4 regions of the Metabacillus mesotrionivorans genome follow, and region 4 is predicted to be linked to each of the others. Evidence: riboswitches for the same ligand, from Rfam matches in the RefSeq annotation. Region 4 holds a riboswitch; each other region holds the start of a gene.

Region 1 (4,258 bases), on a different contig from region 4:
TCCGCTTTTCGCCATTCCAAGTCCGATAATAGCTGAGGAGGTCACCTGCGTCAGGGGAACGGGAAGTCCGAAAATGGAACTGGCAATCACAAGTCCCGCTCCTGTACCAGATATCAGAATGCCTTCAGGCTTTGAATATCTGGTAATTTTCTTTCCGTTTGTTTCAAGCACTTTTTTGCCGAGTAAAATCGCGCCAAGAGCAACAAATGCTCCTCCGAGCAGCGTCCCGTCCGGCACCGAAATCAGTCCGGCCCCGACAAGCGGCCCTACTGCGTTTGCCACATTGTTCATTCCGGCTGAGAAAGCCTCGAAAAATCCGGCCAGGATCAGGATGCCTGTAAGGAGCGGCCGGTCTTTAAAGAACGGCTTGTGCTGAACTTTATATAGACCTTTCCCGAACAGCCAGGCAATTCCGAAAGCTGCAACGGGAACGATCACCCAGAACATCATGATGACAAGCAGTGATTTTATAAATAGTACCTGATAGGCAATACCCACTCCCACAACGGCGCCAACCGTCACCTCGCTTGTTGAAAGCGGGATCCCCAGCAGGTTTGCAAGAAACAGCGAGCTTGTCGCAGACAAAATAATGATCAGAACAATCTTCACATTAATGATATCCTGCGGAATAATCCCTGCACTTATTGTCTTAACAACCTCTCCGCCGCCAAGATACGCGCCTGCAAAAACACCAACGGCGCATATTAAAAGGGCATGCCTGGCTTTAGGAACTGCGCCGGAACCGTAAGCTACTCCCATGGAAGCAGCGGCTCCGCTCGCTCCAATATTCATGGCGAAGAAGAGACTGATGGCAAGCGCACCCAGTTCAAGCACGGCAATCCCCCCTTATCCATGCAGGCCGCATTCTGTTTTGCCCTGGCCGCTCCATCTGCCTGAGCGCAGATCGTCTGCACTGAACGCAGGCTGCGTACAGTGGAAACAGCCGATGCTCGGGTATCCCTGATCGTGGAGCGGATTATACGGGAGGTCATTTTTATGAACATAGCGCCAGACATCTTTCCATGTCCAGTGAATGAGAGGACAGACTTTTACCGACTGAAACTTGTCGTCTTTATTGATAAATTGGACATGTTTCCTGGTTTCAGACTGCTCTCTCCGAAGCCCTGATATCCACGCTTCTGACTGAGAGAGTGTTTCATTCAGCGGCTGAAGTTTTCTGATTGCACAGCATTGATTCGGATTCGTCTCCCACAGCTTATCTCCATGCTGTTCAGCCTGTTCAGCAAGAGTAAGGGCAGGTTTTTTCATTTTAATTCGGAGCTTGGGATATTTTTCTTTTACACGTTCAATGGTTTCATACGTTTCCTTGAAATGAACATCTGTATCAAGAAAAACAATCGCCGCCTCCGGATTTACTTTTGAAATCAGGTCAATGAGAACAATGCCCTCAATGCCAAAGCTGCAGGCATAAACAATCTCTTCCCCGTAATGCCCGTAAGCCCACTTAAGCACATTCAATGCTCCGCTGTATCCGTCGTCTGTTTCAAAATTCTGTTCATGCTCATGCCATGTTTTGTATGTCAGCATGCTGATCTTCTCCTCACTTTTCAGGTCCCGCATAAAAAGCTTTTAACATTAGGACACGAGCCCTCTTTTGTTAAAACGCCTCCGGTTTATCCGGTCAGCATCCTCATTTCATTCTGATTTTTTCATTTTTTTCAAGCTGAATTACTTTTCCGTCCTGAACGATCAGTGTGACGGAACCATAGCTCATAGTTTTAAGCATTTCCTTCAGCCTGTCGATGACCGCGTCAAGTTGCTGATCAGTACCCACAGTGGTCCCCCGTTTCTTACCCATTAAAAAAAGCCTTCCGGTTTGAAAGACTGTTCAGGCATCAACCTTATCTTCCAAAATGGGTTTCATTTTGCTGGATGTAGCACCTTGCACGCATGCAGGTTGCCGGGCTTCACCGGGCCAGTTCCCTCCGCCTCTCTGGATAAGTTTATTATATTTTTCTAAATTTTATCACAATTGCAGACTATGTCAATCATAGTTTTGCTATCGGAATTAAAAACCTCTCTTTTTTTAGAGCTAATTATAAAAAAGTGCTAGATTAACAGGGTTTGAATAAGGTGTAGTAAAGTTCGTTCCGAGAGGTGAGAGTTATTTTTATTTTGTTAAGTGCAGCTGCCGTTTTTTATGCTTTAGGCGGATTTTCATTAGCTTATGCGGCAATGGAGTTTGATGACCCAGCCATTTTTGAAAAAATGAAAGAGGAACGCGGAGTGATGAAAGGCTTCGGGATGATCGGTTTTGCGGGATTTCAACTCAGCGGGAAACTGCTGCCTGCGCCATGGCAGCAAAAAGGATTCAGAATTGGCTGTTTGCTGATCAGCATACTGTGTTTTTCCGGCAGCATGCTGATATGGAAATAAAAAAGGCATCAGCTGCTCCTGATGCCTTTTTTATTTATACGCTCAGCCATTCTTCGGAAGATGGATTTTCACGCCATTTCTTCAGCTTGGCTAAATCTTCTGTTTGAATGGAACCTTTCTTCAGAGCTGTTTCAATAAGAGAAGAATAGTCCGTCAATGAAACTGAATGGATTCCTTCTTCCTCAAGCATCTCTGTCCCTTTTTGAAGTTCGTATGTGAAAATGGAGACAGCGCCGATGACTTCACAGCCGGCTTCTCTAAGCGCTCTGACGGCTGTAATCACGCTTCCCCCGGTTGAAATCAAATCCTCCACTACAACCACTTTCTGGCCTTCGCGGACCTTCCCTTCAATCTGATTTCCCTTTCCGTGCCCTTTCGGCTTGCTTCTCACATAAGACATCGGCAGATTCAACAGATCGCTTACCCATGCAGCATGAGGAATTCCTGCAGTAGCCGTGCCTGCAATCATTTCAGCTTGAGGGTAATGCTCTCTGATCAGAGCGGACAGACCTTCTGCAATGTTTTTTCTTACCTCCGGATAAGAGAGCGTCAGGCGGTTATCGCAGTAGATCGGTGATTTGAGCCCGCTTGACCATGTAAACGGATCATTAGGGCTAAGGTATACAGCTTCGATTGTCAGCAGTTGTTCGGCAATTTGATGGTTCATACAGGCAGTCCCTCCCAGGCGTTTTTCATTTGTGTATAGGCGGCAAGCGGATCCGGTGCTTTGGTGATGCTCCGTCCTGCCACAATGGCAGTTGACCCGAGCTCTCTCGCTTTTTCAGGAGTAGCCACCCTGACCTGGTCATTTACTGCATCACCGCTCATGCGTATTCCGGGTGTTACTGTCATAAACGAGCGGGGAAGCTCGCTGTAGATGCGGGGCACCTCAAGAGAAGAGCACACAATACCGTCAAGGCCGCTTTTTGCAGCAAGCTTAGCGTAGCTTAATACCGTGTCATCAAGGCTAGTGCTGATCAACAATTCGTTCTTCAGCATCTCTGCCGACGTGCTTGTCAGCTGAGTGACAGCAATGCAGGCGGGACGCTTGGAGCCTGCAGGTGTTCCGGCCTCAAGACCTTCCATTGCAGATTCCATCATGGCACTGCCGCCGGCCGCATGCACATTGACGAGATTGACTCCGAGTCCTGCAAGACCCCTCATCGCTTTTTTCACGGTTTCGGGAATATCATGGAGCTTAAGATCAAGGAAAATCTCATGACCGCCTGATTTCAGATGATCTATGACCGCAGGACCTTCCCGGTAAAAGAGCTCCATGCCAGCTTTTACATAAAGTTTCTGTCCGGACATCTTTTTTAAGAATTCTCCTGTTTCGGCAGCATCCTTAAAATCAAGCGCGATAATCAGCGGTCTCTCGTTCATGCTTAAAGCTCCTTCCGATGCATTCTGTAATGTGATCAAACCCGTATTTTCTAAGCACATGAGGCAGTTCTTCAATGATTTCAGGGCAAACAAACGGATTCACAAAGTTGGCTGTTCCTACTGCTACGGCGCTTGCTCCCGCGTACATGAATTCAAGGACGTCTTCTGCTGTCTGAACACCGCCCATGCCGATAATCGGAATGGATACCGCCTGGCTGACTTCATGAATCATGCGGATGGCCACCGGTTTGATGGCAGGGCCGGATAAGCCGCCTGTGCGGTTTGCAAGAACCGGCTTGCCTGTTTTCAAATCCAGTCTCATTCCGATGAGCGTGTTGATCATCGTTAATCCATCAGCTCCTGCCGCTTCGATCGCTTTGGCAATGTCAGTGATGTTGCTGACGTTCGGTGACAGCTTGACATAAACAGGCACCTCTGACACAGCTTTTACGGCGCGCGTAAGGGAGGCTGCCATCTC
Region 2 (4,258 bases), on a different contig from region 4:
ATTTGTGAAAAAAAATCAGCCTGTCGTAAAAATTCTTCTTCAGGAAGTATTCTTTCACGAAGAATTCAGAGGGGAAATCAGAAAAGTTATTGAAACACACGCCATGGAAAAGCTGAAGGAGCTTATCGTTTTCTTTCAGGAAAAAGGGGAAATGGTTGAAATGCCGCCTGAAACGGTGCTGAGGATGATTGTGACAAGCATCATGGGCTTTTTGTTTGCAAGGTTTATCCTTCTTCCGGATTTGGATTGGGATGATGAGGCAGAAAAAGAATATACCATTCAGTTTCTGCTGCATGGATTAATGAAAAAATAATAAGAGGCTGGGATAAAACCCTCCTCTGAACTGAAAAAGCCGGTGACATTTTACGAGGAGTAAAATGTTACCGGCCTTTATACTTTTTAAATTTAAATAAGAAAATTCACTGCCAACCAATAAGGCAGCAGGGTGAATTCCTGAATAAAACAGAAAAAGGTGAATGTGAGCTTGCTCACATTCACCTTTTTCATTATTCGAAGCTAGTTATGTCCAAGCCTCTTTTATATTTGACCATTTGGTGTTACCAATTCGATTATCTTTTTTACGTAAAGAAGAAACAATTACTATTCAATATCGATTGTTTTTTTCTGGAAATAATCGGACTGGATAGTATTTTGTATACCTAAAACAATGAAAGCCCTACCTCTCTTTCATCCTTACGGCTCCTTGTCCGCGCCAGTGTGAGTCAGGATTGCAAAAATCAAGCGACTATTTTATCGAGTTTTTTGATGAAACTTCAAACGTTCGTAAAAGAAATTAAAAAAATAGAAATGGATTAGATTGCAGAAATAACAAAAGAGGTGATGCTCTAATAGTGAGCTGAAGAAGTGGGCTGTTTTTGAAAAGATTTGCTTTTAATAATAATCATATTCCCGTAAGATTCAGGAAGTTGTAAGACATTATCTATAATCAGCCTTAACAGAAACTATTTATTTGATGATCAGTGATCCCTTTAATGACTCCCAGTTCACTAATCAAAAATTCATGTGCGTTATCCAGCATTTTTTTTTCACTTGTATTAAGTGCTTTTTCTTTCTTCATACGCATTAAATCACGTATAACTTCAGCACCTTCTTGTATGTTGCCGGTTTTAATTTTGTCCGTGTTTACTTTATACCTTTGTTTCCACGTCAGTAATCTATCTGATTCTCCATGCTGAAAAATGTGTATGATGTGCTTTAATGCAAGTATGTCAGTAACTGGGCGTATACGTGAACTCAGTATTCTATTCGTAGGAATCAAGACTTGCATATTGCCTATTAACATATTTATGACATAATATTGCTGTTTTTCCCCTGATATTTCCTTATCTTCTATAGCTTTAATGATGCCGACTCCGTGCATTGGATAAACAATGTTATCGCCAATTTGAAACAAAAAATCCACCTCCATATATGGTAACCTTCTTAAGCTTAACATATAGACTATTTTTTATCAAATTTTTAATAATATCATAAATGTGTTTTAAGTGTCAACTACTTTTTCTTGGGAGATTAAAAAAGAAAAAGTGGCAGGAAACGTGTCGGATGACCAATAAAGGGAAGGTGGATTTTCCTGCGAATATCAAAAAAAAGCATACCAATTTCTATACAAATTAGTATGCTGATTGATATATGATTTACCGTGTTATTTAGGACGCTGTTTTTTCTTGCGCTTCTTTTCTTTTAAATCGCGGAAACTGTATTAAAATCGCCATAATACCGCATAGGGCAATCAGTACCGGATAAAAAGAGTAAGGCAGAATGCTTGTCGGCGAGATGGAAGCAAATTCAGCCGCTGAAAGCATCTGCGCACCGTATGGGATCAGTCCCTGGATGCTGCATGAAAAGATATCGAGAAGACTTGCTGATTTTCGTTTATCAATTTCATACTTGTCTGCCATATCTTTGGCAAGAGGGCCAGTTGCAATAATTGAGATTGTGTTGTTTGCCGTTGCAAGGTTCGTTGAGCTGACAAGGCCGGCGATGGCAAATTCTGCCCCTCTTTTAGAAGAAATGCGCTTTGTCATGGTTTCAAGAATGAAGTGAATGCCGCCATTGCGCTTGATCAGCTCCACCATACCGCCAATCAGGAGCGAAAGAATGACAAGCTCAGCCATTCCCATGATGCCGTCTGTTATTTTCTGAAGGAATGCTGTTAATGTGTAGCTTCCGTCGGCCATTCCAATAACTCCGCCGAGGATAATGCCTCCTGCTAACACAGCAATGACATTTACTCCAAGCAGGGCTGCTGCAAGAACCCCGATGTATGGAAGCATTTTTACCCAGCTGTACGCTTCAGGTGTAACGGGTGCCTGTCCGCCAAGTGTGATGACGACGAGCACAATGCACGTAATAATGGCTGCGGGAAGCACGATAAAGAAATTTGCTTTGAATTTGTCCCGCATTTCTGTTTGCTGTGTTCTTACAGCTGCAATGGTTGTATCCGAGATAAACGATAAGTTATCCCCAAACATGGCACCGCCAATAATGGCACCCATTGCAAGAGCAACTGAAATGTCTGCCTCTGTACTTATTCCGACTCCAATCGGAGCAAGAGCCGCAATCGTTCCTGTAGAGGTACCCATCGCAAGCGAGATAAACGCGCCGATGATGAACAGTCCTGCAATCAGCAGGCTCTGAGGCAGGAAGGACAGTGCCAGGTTAACTGTCGACTCAACAGCTCCCATTCCTTTTGCCACTTCCGAAAAAGCACCCGCAAGAATAAAGATAAAGACCATGATCATTAAGTCAGGGTGTCCCGCTCCTTTTGAGAAACTCTCCACTTTTGATGTAAAGCTTTCTTTTCGGTTCATGATCAGGGCTGCCGCTGCGGCAACAAGGATTGCCACAAGGATCGGCATTTTATAGAAATCTCCTGTGATGATGCCCGATCCCACAAACAGTCCGATGAAAATAACGAGGGGAAAAAGTGCCCAGCCGTTAGCTTTTGTGTCCATAATAACCACCTTTCAATTCTTCATATTCATAGTGTTCCGCTCTCTGCAGATAAAAACTGCATAAAAAAAGATCTCTTCTTGATAACAAGAAGAGATCCTATATCCGGAATGGAAATAAGCTCTTCTCATTTTTCAAGCGCATGGCTTGCTGGAATTGGCACAGCACTCATGGATGCGAGTCCGCTGCCGAGGCATCACAGGGCCAGTCCCTCTGCCTCTCTTAATAAGAAGATAATATGTGTGTTTTAAAAAATACCTTTACTACATTAAGGGGTTGCGGTGCAAAAGTCAAATGGCAGTTTTTACTCGAATTATATTCTAAATTATTTTAGTTTTTTGTTAATTTCCCAAAGTAAATATAGTGTTTAAAAGCAGAAGCAGAATTAGAAAAAGGGCCAATACAATTTCGTATCGGCCCTTTATCTATTTATTTAACTAACCAGAATAATTCACCTTCAAATTCAATTAGTTTTTCTATAAACTCTTCAAAGGTCATTTTAAGGTTTTGTGGAGGATTGCTATTATCAATGTCCTCAAAAAATAAATAATCTTTTTCCCCTATTTCAACTTTTTCTTCGTCTATTAAAAAATATCCAACATCTGCGTATCTCATTACACAATAATATTTTTGAGGAATTAGATGAGAAATAGAGAGAGTTTCTTGTATTGTTTCCTTTAAACTGTGGACAAAAACGCCGCTCCCCCAATCATCAGTGAAAATTCTTACCCCATTATGTAAGGTTAAAAACGTCTTATAGTCATCCGGTAAAACAAAGTTAAACTCATTCATTTCTTGTAATGATGCGGGGTTAAAGAACAAACATTTCTTTTCTGCTACCGTACCATCTCTCAAATGAATTCGAATTCTACCATCTCCATCTAGATTCGCTTTCAAAGACTCCAAAGTCTCTATGATCATTTTCCACCTCAAAAAGTTACTATTTATTCCCTCAAGGAGTAACAGTTTGTTGATGCATTCCTTCCGGCAGGGCGTATAAATTTATCATATCATTATTTCCTCTTCTTTCCAGTGAATTTATGTGATGCACAACCAATGGAGACCAATGGCAGTTTTTACTCGATTTATAATCAAAATTGTTTGAATTTTTCACTGTGTATGGAATAATATGGACTATATAGTCGGTTTTATAAAAAGGAAGGGCGGGCTACATGTGGCTCCAATTGTATCAGAGGAATATAAGGAGAAAAAGAAGCGGCATATTCTGGACAGCTCTCTGAAAGCTTTCGGAGAAAAAGGATTTCAGCTGGCCACCATCGATGAC
Region 3 (4,258 bases), on a different contig from region 4:
GCTTCCTGTATTCCGCTGAATACACTGACAAACATGTGATCCTGCAAAAGATTAATCGACTCTATGACACTTTTATTGCCTACTGCAAAACCGATCCTCCACCCTGCCATGTTATACGTCTTAGAAAGCGTATAAATTTCGATTCCAGTCTCTTTTGCTCCATCTGATTCTAGAAAGCTGATTGGCTTTCTGCCGTCAAAACCGATGCCTCCATAAGCAAAATCATGGACGACGCATATATCATTTTCTTCTGCAAACGCAACCGTTTCATCGAAAAAGCTCCTGCTGGCCACTGCCCCTGTAGGGTTGTTCGGATAGTTTAAAAACATGAGCTTTGCATCCGCCTTCGCTTTTTCTGAGAGCTTAGAGTAGTCAGGCAAAAACTCATTTTCCTTCAAAAGAGGCATATATTCCATACGGGCCCTCGCAAGCTCCACTCCTGACCAATAATCCGGATAGCCCGGATCGGGAACTAGAACTGTCTCACCGGGATTAAGGAGACACTGCGGAATTTCCACAAGACCTGCCTTTCCCCCAAAAAGAATGGCCACTTCTGTGTCAGGATCCAGTGTGACGCTATATTCCCTTTGATAAAATTCTGCTATCGCCGTTTTTAAAAAGCGCTGTCCTCTAAACGGTGAATATTTGTGATAGTCCGGTTTGCCTGCCGCTTCCTGCAGAGCTTTTACAATATGAGGCGGCGTCGGCTGATCGGGATTCCCCTGGCCAAGATTAATGACATCATGCCCGGCCTCAATACTCGCATTTACTTTTGCAACGAGACTTGCAAAAAATTGTTTCGGAAGATTATTCAATAGCGTTGATTGCTCAAACTTTTTCATCTTTGCACCTTCTTGTGAAAATTCTTGAAATTCTAGTCAAAAATCATATATTGTTATAGTCAGCTTGTAAAGGAAAATATTTTTTAGCGGAGATGACGTATATGAAACTTAAAATCGCCTGCCTGCAGACAGACATTGCATTCGGAAAACCGGAAGAAAACATTGCAGCAGCGGAAAAAAAGATAAAATCCATCATGCTCAGCGACAATCCTGATGTTATTGTCCTGCCGGAATTATGGACGACCGGATATGACCTGACACGTCTTGATGTGCTGGCAGATGAAGAAGGAAAACGCACCCTTTCCCTGATGAGCGGCCTTTCAAAAAACTGCTCGGTTAATATCATAGCAGGGTCTGTAGCTAAAAGAACAGAAGCAGGAGTAACAAACACCATGTATGTGTTTAACACCCAGGGTGAACTCCTGCACGAATACAGCAAACTGCACCTTTTCAAACTGATGGATGAACACTTGTATCTTAACGGCGGCACAGAAAAAGGACTTTTTAAGCTTGAAGGAATTCAAAGTGCCGGAGTCATTTGCTATGACATCCGTTTTCCTGAATGGATCCGCGCTCATACGGTTAATGGAGCTGAAATCCTGTTCGTTGTTGCGGAGTGGCCGCTTCCGAGACTTAATCACTGGAAAACCATGCTGCTCAGCCGCGCAATTGAAAATCAGTGCTACGTTGTTGCTTGCAACCGGGCGGGCAGCGATCCTGCAAACGTCTTTGCCGGCCATTCTATGATCATTGATCCATGGGGAGAAATTCTTGCTGAAGCAGGAACAGAGGAAGCCGTCCTTACAGCAGAAATCGACCTGGAAAAGGTAAAAGAAATCCGTAAACAAATTCCCGTTTTTGAAGACAGACTTCCGCATTTTTATTTGTAACTTTCTAAAAAAAGCATTGACATATTTCTTTTAAACCTGTTAACATTCAGAACAAGTGATTAATTGTGAATTATTCGAAAACAAAACCTAATAGAATCTCTTATCAAGAGCAGGCGGAGGGATTTGGCCCTATGATGCCCAGCAACCGACCGTAAAACCATTGCGAAATGGGGCGCAGCTTTTTGCGCCGGAAGACATCTTCCACAAGGCACGGTGCTAATTCCAGCAGAAAGACATCTTTCTGGCAGATAAGAGGTGCGAAGCCTGCGCCTTCAAGCCTCTTTCCCTGTGAAAGAGGCTTTTTTACATGTGCACAGCCTCTTTCTCAGACGACATGTTCCTGCTGCTGGCAGTAAAAGTCCATATGAAACCGGAGGAAAAACCCATGTCAAACTATCAATCATATCAACCATTAACAGAAAGCGCTGCCGTCACTCTTGCCCTCAGGCTTGGATTATTTGAGGAAAAAAGTGTGCTTTCATGCACGGAAATAGGAGACGGCAACTTAAATCTCGTTTTCCGCATAACCGACCAATCAAATAAAGGTCTGATCATTAAACAGGCTCTTCCATATGCAAAGGTTATTGGCGAGAGCTGGCCGCTTACGCTTGACCGCGCAAGAATTGAAAGCAGCGCCATGCTCAAGCAGGCTGATACGGCAGGAGAATACGTGCCGAAGATCTATTACTCAGATGAAACACTTGCCATAACAGCCATGGAGGACCTATCCCATCTTCAGATTGCACGCGCTGGGTTGATCGAAGGCAAAGACTTCCCTCTTCTCGGGCGCCACATTGGTGAATTTCTTGGAAAAACCCTTTTCTACAGCTCGGATTTCGCTTTAAATCCGCAGACAAAAAAGCAGCTGGTAAAGCAGTTTTCAAACCCTGAGCTCTGCAAAATAACGGAAGATTTCGTTTTTACAGATCCCTTTTTTGATGTGGAATCAAACAGTTTTGAAGATGAACTGAGACCTGCAGCAGAAGCCATTTGGAACGACACGGAACTAAAGCTTGAAGTTGCCAAGCTGAAGCATAAATTTTTAACAGAAGCCGAGACCCTTGTTCACGGAGATCTTCATACAGGAAGTATTTTTGCAGATGATGAAACAACAAAAGTCATTGATCCCGAATTTGCTTATTATGGACCAATTGGTTTTGACTACGGGCATTTCACGGCAAATTTATTGATGAATGCCATTTCGCGTGAGGAAGCAAAACAGCAGGTCCTCCTGGATCATATTGAAACGGCCTGGACTGTATTTGCCGGGGAGTTTTCTAAAGCATGGGAGAAAGACGGCCTTGAGGTTTACACAGAAGTCGACGGCTATCTTTCCTTCATCCTGGAAAAAACGTTTGAAGATGCGGTTGGCTTTGCCGGTGTGGAAATTATCAGAAGGACAATCGGGCTTGCGCACGTTGCAGACCTTGATTTGGTAGAGCCGCATGACAGAAAGATTGAAGCGAAAATCCGCGCGCTTGAACTTGGAAAAAAACTCGTTAAGAACCGCGGCAGCATCAAAACACCTGCACAAATTGCAGACTATTTCAAACAAGTACCTGTCAGATAAGGAGCATTCATCATGACATATCAGCAATCCATCATACCCCGTTCTGTCGAATGGAAAGAATTCTATATCCGCCTTCTTGATCAGCAGAAACTGCCTGCTGTGAGTGAATACCTGCACCTCGAAACGATTGAGGAGGTCTGGGATGCCATCAAAACCCTTAAAGTGCGCGGAGCCCCTGCAATCGGCATTGCAGCTGCTTTCGGGCTCGCGCTCGCGGCAAAAAAATATGAAACAGATGATATTTCGGAATTTCAAAAATGGCTTTCCCGCGACCATGATTATCTTGCCAGTTCAAGACCGACTGCCGTCAACCTTTTCTGGGCTCTCAGCCGCTTGAAAAACAGTGTGCAGCATGCCCGGTCCACAGAAGAAGCAAAAACAGTTCTGCTGCATGAAGCGATTCAAATTCAAGTTGAAGATGAAGAAACGTGCAGGAAAATCGGCGAACATGCCCTGCCTCTTTTTAGTGCAGGTGACGCTGTTATGACCATATGCAATGCAGGCTCTATTGCGACAGCAAGATACGGAACGGCCCTATCGCCTTTTTATCTCGCAAAAGAAAGAGGAATCCCATTGAGTGTATACGCCTGTGAAACACGTCCCGTACTGCAGGGATCAAGACTGACAACATGGGAGCTAATGCAGGCAGGCGTTGATGTAACGCTCATAACAGACAGTATGGCTGCCCATACGATCCGCACAAAACAGATTTCAGCCATCATTGTCGGAGCTGACCGGATTGCTGCAAATGGAGATACAGCCAATAAAATCGGCACATACGGCCTTGCCCTTCTTGCACATGCTTTCCAGATTCCGTTTTATGTAGCTGCGCCTCTTTCGACGTTTGATCCTGAGACAGGGAGCGGGGATGACATCCCAATAGAAGAACGTGATGCGGAAGAAATCACTCATATAGCGGGCTGCCGTGTTGCACCTGAAGGAGTGCATGTCTTTAA
Region 4 (4,258 bases):
TCTCCGAGACTTTCAAGCTGCTGTTTAAAAACGGAATCAAATGTCCGGTTTAACACCAGGTTGTCGACTTCATTTTGAAATGCAATCACATTCAGCTTAGCGCCTGTCGCCAAGGCTGCTCCCTGTGCTGCAGCTTTGATGCGTTCTGTTGTTTCTGAGCACCTTTTTCTTGTTGCCGCGCGGATGTAGAATCGTGCTTTCGCATAGTGCGGGACGATATTCGGGGCATCGCCTCCGTGCGTGATGATTCCGTGAATTTTCACATCGTCCGTTACATGCTGGCGAAGGGCATTGATGCTGTTGAAAAGCTGAATGACTGCATCCAGGGCATTGATTCCCTGATGAGGAGCAGCTGCAGCATGCGCCGGCTTTCCGATGAATTCAAAATCGAGCGGATCCACTGCAAGGGAGTTCCCCGTTATTCTCGTAGCGTTCGACGGGTGCACCATTAGGGCCGCATCGATGCCTTCAAGCAGCCCGTGCTTTACAAAGCTTCCCTTCGCACTGCCGTTCGGGCCGCCTTCTTCTGCTGGTGTTCCCAAAACGACTACTTCTCCGCCAATTTCATCAATCTGTCTGCCGAGGGCAATCGCTGCTGCTGTACTTGCGGTGCCGATGATGTTGTGGCCGCATGCATGGCCAAGTCCCGGAAGCGCATCGTATTCTGCCAGAAACGCAACAGATGCACCACTTTTTAATGTCGATTTTTTCCGGGCCAGAAACGCCGTCTCATGTCCTGCCACTCCGCGTTCAACTGTAAATCCTTCTGCCTCAAGCAAGTCGGAAAGGAGCTTTGAAGCAAAGTATTCCTCATTGCCGATTTCAGGTTTTTCATGAATCGAATGGCTGATCTTCAGATACTCTGCCTTTCTTGATTCTATTTCATCAATGATTTGCTCTTTAAGCGTAACAGCTGCTGTGCTCATGCTCTTTCCTCCTCAATGGTTATTCTCCAATTTCACTTAGAGGGACAAATGTAGGAATCGTGGCTCCGTCATATTCTTTTTTGATAAAGTCAGCCGTGTCTTCCTCCTGGTAAAGCTCAACGATGCGTTTCAGTTCTTTGCGGTCTTTGTCTTCCGTGCGTGCTGCGATAATGTTGATATATGGTGTGGCTGTGTCATCTTCATGGAAAATAGAATCTTTAATCGGATTAAATCCTGCATCAACGGCAATTCCGTTGTTGATGATAGAACCTGCTACATCGGGAAGGACACGCGGTGTCTGGCCTGCGACGACAGGCACGATTTCAAGGTTCTTCGGATTTTTGACGATTTTATCAAGAGATCCGTTGCCGTCAAAGTCTTCAGGAAGTTCAATTAAGCCTGCTGCCTGAAGAAGGAGGAACGCTCTTCCCATGTTAGTCGCTTCATTCGGAACAGCAATTTTTCCGCCTTCCGGAATGTCTTCAACAGATTTGTATTTATCCGAGTAGAGGCCTAGAGGTGCGATGACCGTTGTTCCGATTGGAGTCAGGTCAAGATTATGTTCTTTTTTGAAGGCATTAAAGTAAGAAATCGTTTGAAACGCGTTGGCATCTAGCTCGCCTTCTGAAAGTGCCAGGTTCGGCTGCACATAATCTGAAAATCTGACAATCTCAATGTTGATGCCTTCTTTTTCTGCCTTCTTGGCAACAAAATCCCATATTCGGTTATCAGATCCGCTGACACCGATTTTTACATCCACCTCTTCTTTTCCGCTTGCTGTTTTATTTCCGCATCCTGCAGCAAAAGCGGCTAGTGCTGCAATCAGTGTTAAAATAATCCATTTTTTCATCATTGTTCTCTCCTATCGTCTTCTGATTTTTTTCGATAAAATGTTTCCTGAGGTCTGCAGTCCCTGAACGAGGACAACAAGAATGGCCACTGTAATGATCATGACAACCGTGTCAAAGCGCTGGTAGCCGTATGTAATGGCAAGGTCTCCAAGCCCGCCTCCGCCGACAGCCCCTGCCATCGCAGATGCACCGACAAGTCCGACTGTCGCAATCGTAAGACTCAAAACAAGTGAGCTTAATGCTTCCGGCACAATAAATTTAAAGATAATCTGGCTTGGCGTTGCCCCCATTGCTTCTGCCGCTTCAATGACTCCCGGGTCAACTTCAAGCAGCGAGTTCTCTATTAATCTGGCAATATAAGGACCTGCGTAGAAGACAAGCGGCACAACAGCTGCAGCTGTTCCGATCGACGTTCCGACAATCAGTCTCGTCAGCGGAACAATCGCCACCATCAAAATGATGAACGGCACAGAGCGGAAGATGTTCACAACTCCATTCAAAATGTTAAATATAATGGCATTTTCCCATAAGTGTCCTTTCCTGGTAATGACCAGCAGCACCCCGAGCGGAAGCCCAATTAACGTTGAGAAAAGTAAAGAAAAACCGGTCATGGCGAGTGTTTCAACTAAAGCATCAATGATTTGCTGAGAATCAACTAGCATGTGCATTCACCTCTTTCACTGTTACGTTCTCCTGGTTCATTACCAGAAGCGCTCTTTTTATTTCACTTTCCGTTCCCTGAAGTTCAACGATTAAGTGTCCAAACGGAATTCCCTGAAGCTCCGTAATGTTGCCGAACAGGACGTTGATATGGAGGTCAAATCTCTTGGCAATCTGCGAAAGGAGCGGCTGCCCTGAGGATTTGCCGACAAAATTAATTTTAAAAATCTGTCCCTGGCTGTTTTCTTCCTTAACAAGCTTCAGGACCGATTCAGGAATAGAATCATTCAGAACAGAGCTGACAAAGTTTGAAGCGGTCTTTGTTTTCGGATTTGAGAAAACGTCAAACACAGAACCTGATTCAATGATTTTTCCTCCCTCAATCACGGCCACTGTATCGCAAACCTCCCGGATGACCGACATTTCATGTGTGATCATGAGAATGGTAATGTTGTATTCCTCGTTGATTTTTTTCAAAAGCTTCAGAATCGAAGCTGTTGTCTGAGGATCAAGCGCTGAGGTAGCTTCATCGCACAATAAAATGGATGGCTGTGTAGCAAGTGCTCTTGCGATTCCGACGCGCTGTTTCTGGCCGCCTGACAACTGATCAGGGTACTGATTCGCTTTGTCCTCAAGTCCTACAAACGAGAGAAGCTCGGCAACCCGCTCCTTAATGACTTTCTGGGGGACATTTGAGAGCAGGAGCGGAATGGCCACATTTGCATAGACCGTTTTTGAGTTCAACAGATTGAAATGCTGAAACACCATGCCGATTTTCCGTTTAACTCCGCGCACATCCTTTTTGGAAAGAGCCGTTAAGTCAAGTCCATCAACAATGATCTGTCCTGCTGTTGGACGCTCGAGCAGGTTCACCGTGCGGATCAGCGTGCTTTTGCCCGCTCCGCTGAATCCGATAACTCCGCATATTTCCCCTTTTTTCACTTCCAGATCAATGCCGTCGAGAGCTTTCACTTCATTGCCGCCGCTGCCGTATACCTTTGTGACGCCTTTAAATTCAATCATCTATGTAACCTCCTTATTTTTAGCAATAAAAAACCCTCTTCTATCCGACAAGAAGAGGGCATGGCATAACGAATCACCGGTTCTCTTCTCATCTCCCAGGCAATTGCCTGCTGGAATTGGCACAGTACTTTTTCAAAAGTCCGCTGCCGAAGCATCATGGGGCCAGTCCCTCCGCTTCTCTGGATAAGAAAATCGTTATTAAATTTTAAAGAAAAATAAAAACCTCTCCCTGAAAGACAGGAAGAGGCTGGATCTGCAAAAAAAGACCGTTCGCTCTTCTCATCTCTCAGGCTGCACGCCTGCTGGAGTTGGCACAGTTCTCATAATGAGTCCGCTGCCGAGGTTTCAAAGGGCCATATCCCTCCACCTCTCGTGATAAGAAGCTATATTTTCGATGTGTCTTACTTTACTCCGGTATTATCTGAAAGTCAACACTTTTTTAAAAAATCAGTTGGACTGTTTAGAAAGTCTGCGGTATTTAAACTGCTGCCACTGAAAACGGATAAAGCAGCCGATGCAAAAACCGAGAATCGCTGCAAAGGCAGCAATGGCAACCATAATAGTCGCCGCATAGGCAAGTACCGTCCAGTCAAGCATGTATCCGGCAAACCCAAGGCTTAGGCAGATCACTGCTATCATCTGATTAAACTGCTGCTGATCAAAATCTTCCTGTATATAGGCTGAAGGCTCTTTTTTCAAAAAGGTGCCGGCAGCTTTCATAATCGGGTTAACTTTAAATAGCAGTCCCATGATTCCGGCCGTAAGAGGCACCAGTAAAAAAACGCCCATGCCGCTGAT

Evidence for each region. A riboswitch is a leader RNA that binds a small molecule or an ion and turns the genes downstream of it on or off. The one in region 4 is predicted to bind S-adenosylmethionine.
Region 1: it holds a riboswitch for S-adenosylmethionine, as region 4 does, so the genes downstream of both, ACTSEZ_RS04630 (YezD family protein) here and ACTSEZ_RS11330 (methionine ABC transporter ATP-binding protein) in region 4, are expected to answer to the same signal.
Region 2: it holds a riboswitch for S-adenosylmethionine, as region 4 does, so the genes downstream of both, ACTSEZ_RS19385 (Na+/H+ antiporter NhaC family protein) here and ACTSEZ_RS11330 (methionine ABC transporter ATP-binding protein) in region 4, are expected to answer to the same signal.
Region 3: it holds a riboswitch for S-adenosylmethionine, as region 4 does, so the genes downstream of both, mtnK (S-methyl-5-thioribose kinase) here and ACTSEZ_RS11330 (methionine ABC transporter ATP-binding protein) in region 4, are expected to answer to the same signal.

The regions. Positions count from the first base shown of each region.
Region 1 covers NZ_JBQMFF010000001.1:917,001-921,258, reverse strand. The annotation lists gene cysP (sulfate permease) at 1-792, opposite strand, end outside; gene ACTSEZ_RS04635 (phosphoadenylyl-sulfate reductase) at 847-1,548, opposite strand; gene ACTSEZ_RS04630 (YezD family protein) at 1,652-1,795, opposite strand; SAM riboswitch class I at 1,860-1,965, opposite strand; gene ACTSEZ_RS04625 (hypothetical protein) at 2,137-2,397, shown strand; gene pyrE (orotate phosphoribosyltransferase) at 2,432-3,064, opposite strand; gene pyrF (orotidine-5'-phosphate decarboxylase) at 3,061-3,780, opposite strand; gene ACTSEZ_RS04610 (dihydroorotate dehydrogenase) at 3,749-4,258, opposite strand, start outside.
Region 2 covers NZ_JBQMFF010000011.1:30,189-34,446, reverse strand. The annotation lists gene ACTSEZ_RS19395 (TetR/AcrR family transcriptional regulator) at 1-313, shown strand, start outside; gene ACTSEZ_RS19390 (CarD family transcriptional regulator) at 953-1,429, opposite strand; gene ACTSEZ_RS19385 (Na+/H+ antiporter NhaC family protein) at 1,668-2,978, opposite strand; SAM riboswitch class I at 3,098-3,205, opposite strand; gene ACTSEZ_RS19380 (SMI1/KNR4 family protein) at 3,403-3,894, opposite strand; gene ACTSEZ_RS19375 (TetR/AcrR family transcriptional regulator) at 4,148-4,258, shown strand, end outside.
Region 3 covers NZ_JBQMFF010000001.1:595,442-599,699, reverse strand. The annotation lists gene ACTSEZ_RS03000 (pyridoxal phosphate-dependent aminotransferase) at 1-842, opposite strand, end outside; gene ACTSEZ_RS02995 (carbon-nitrogen family hydrolase) at 944-1,732, shown strand; SAM riboswitch class I at 1,830-1,987, shown strand; gene mtnK (S-methyl-5-thioribose kinase) at 2,118-3,302, shown strand; gene mtnA (S-methyl-5-thioribose-1-phosphate isomerase) at 3,315-4,258, shown strand, end outside.
Region 4 covers NZ_JBQMFF010000003.1:272,553-276,810, forward strand. The annotation lists gene ACTSEZ_RS11315 (M20 family metallopeptidase) at 1-926, opposite strand, end outside; gene ACTSEZ_RS11320 (MetQ/NlpA family ABC transporter substrate-binding protein) at 946-1,776, opposite strand; gene ACTSEZ_RS11325 (methionine ABC transporter permease) at 1,789-2,439, opposite strand; gene ACTSEZ_RS11330 (methionine ABC transporter ATP-binding protein) at 2,429-3,460, opposite strand; SAM riboswitch class I at 3,546-3,650, opposite strand; SAM riboswitch class I at 3,737-3,842, opposite strand; gene ACTSEZ_RS11335 (DUF4395 domain-containing protein) at 3,908-4,258, opposite strand, start outside.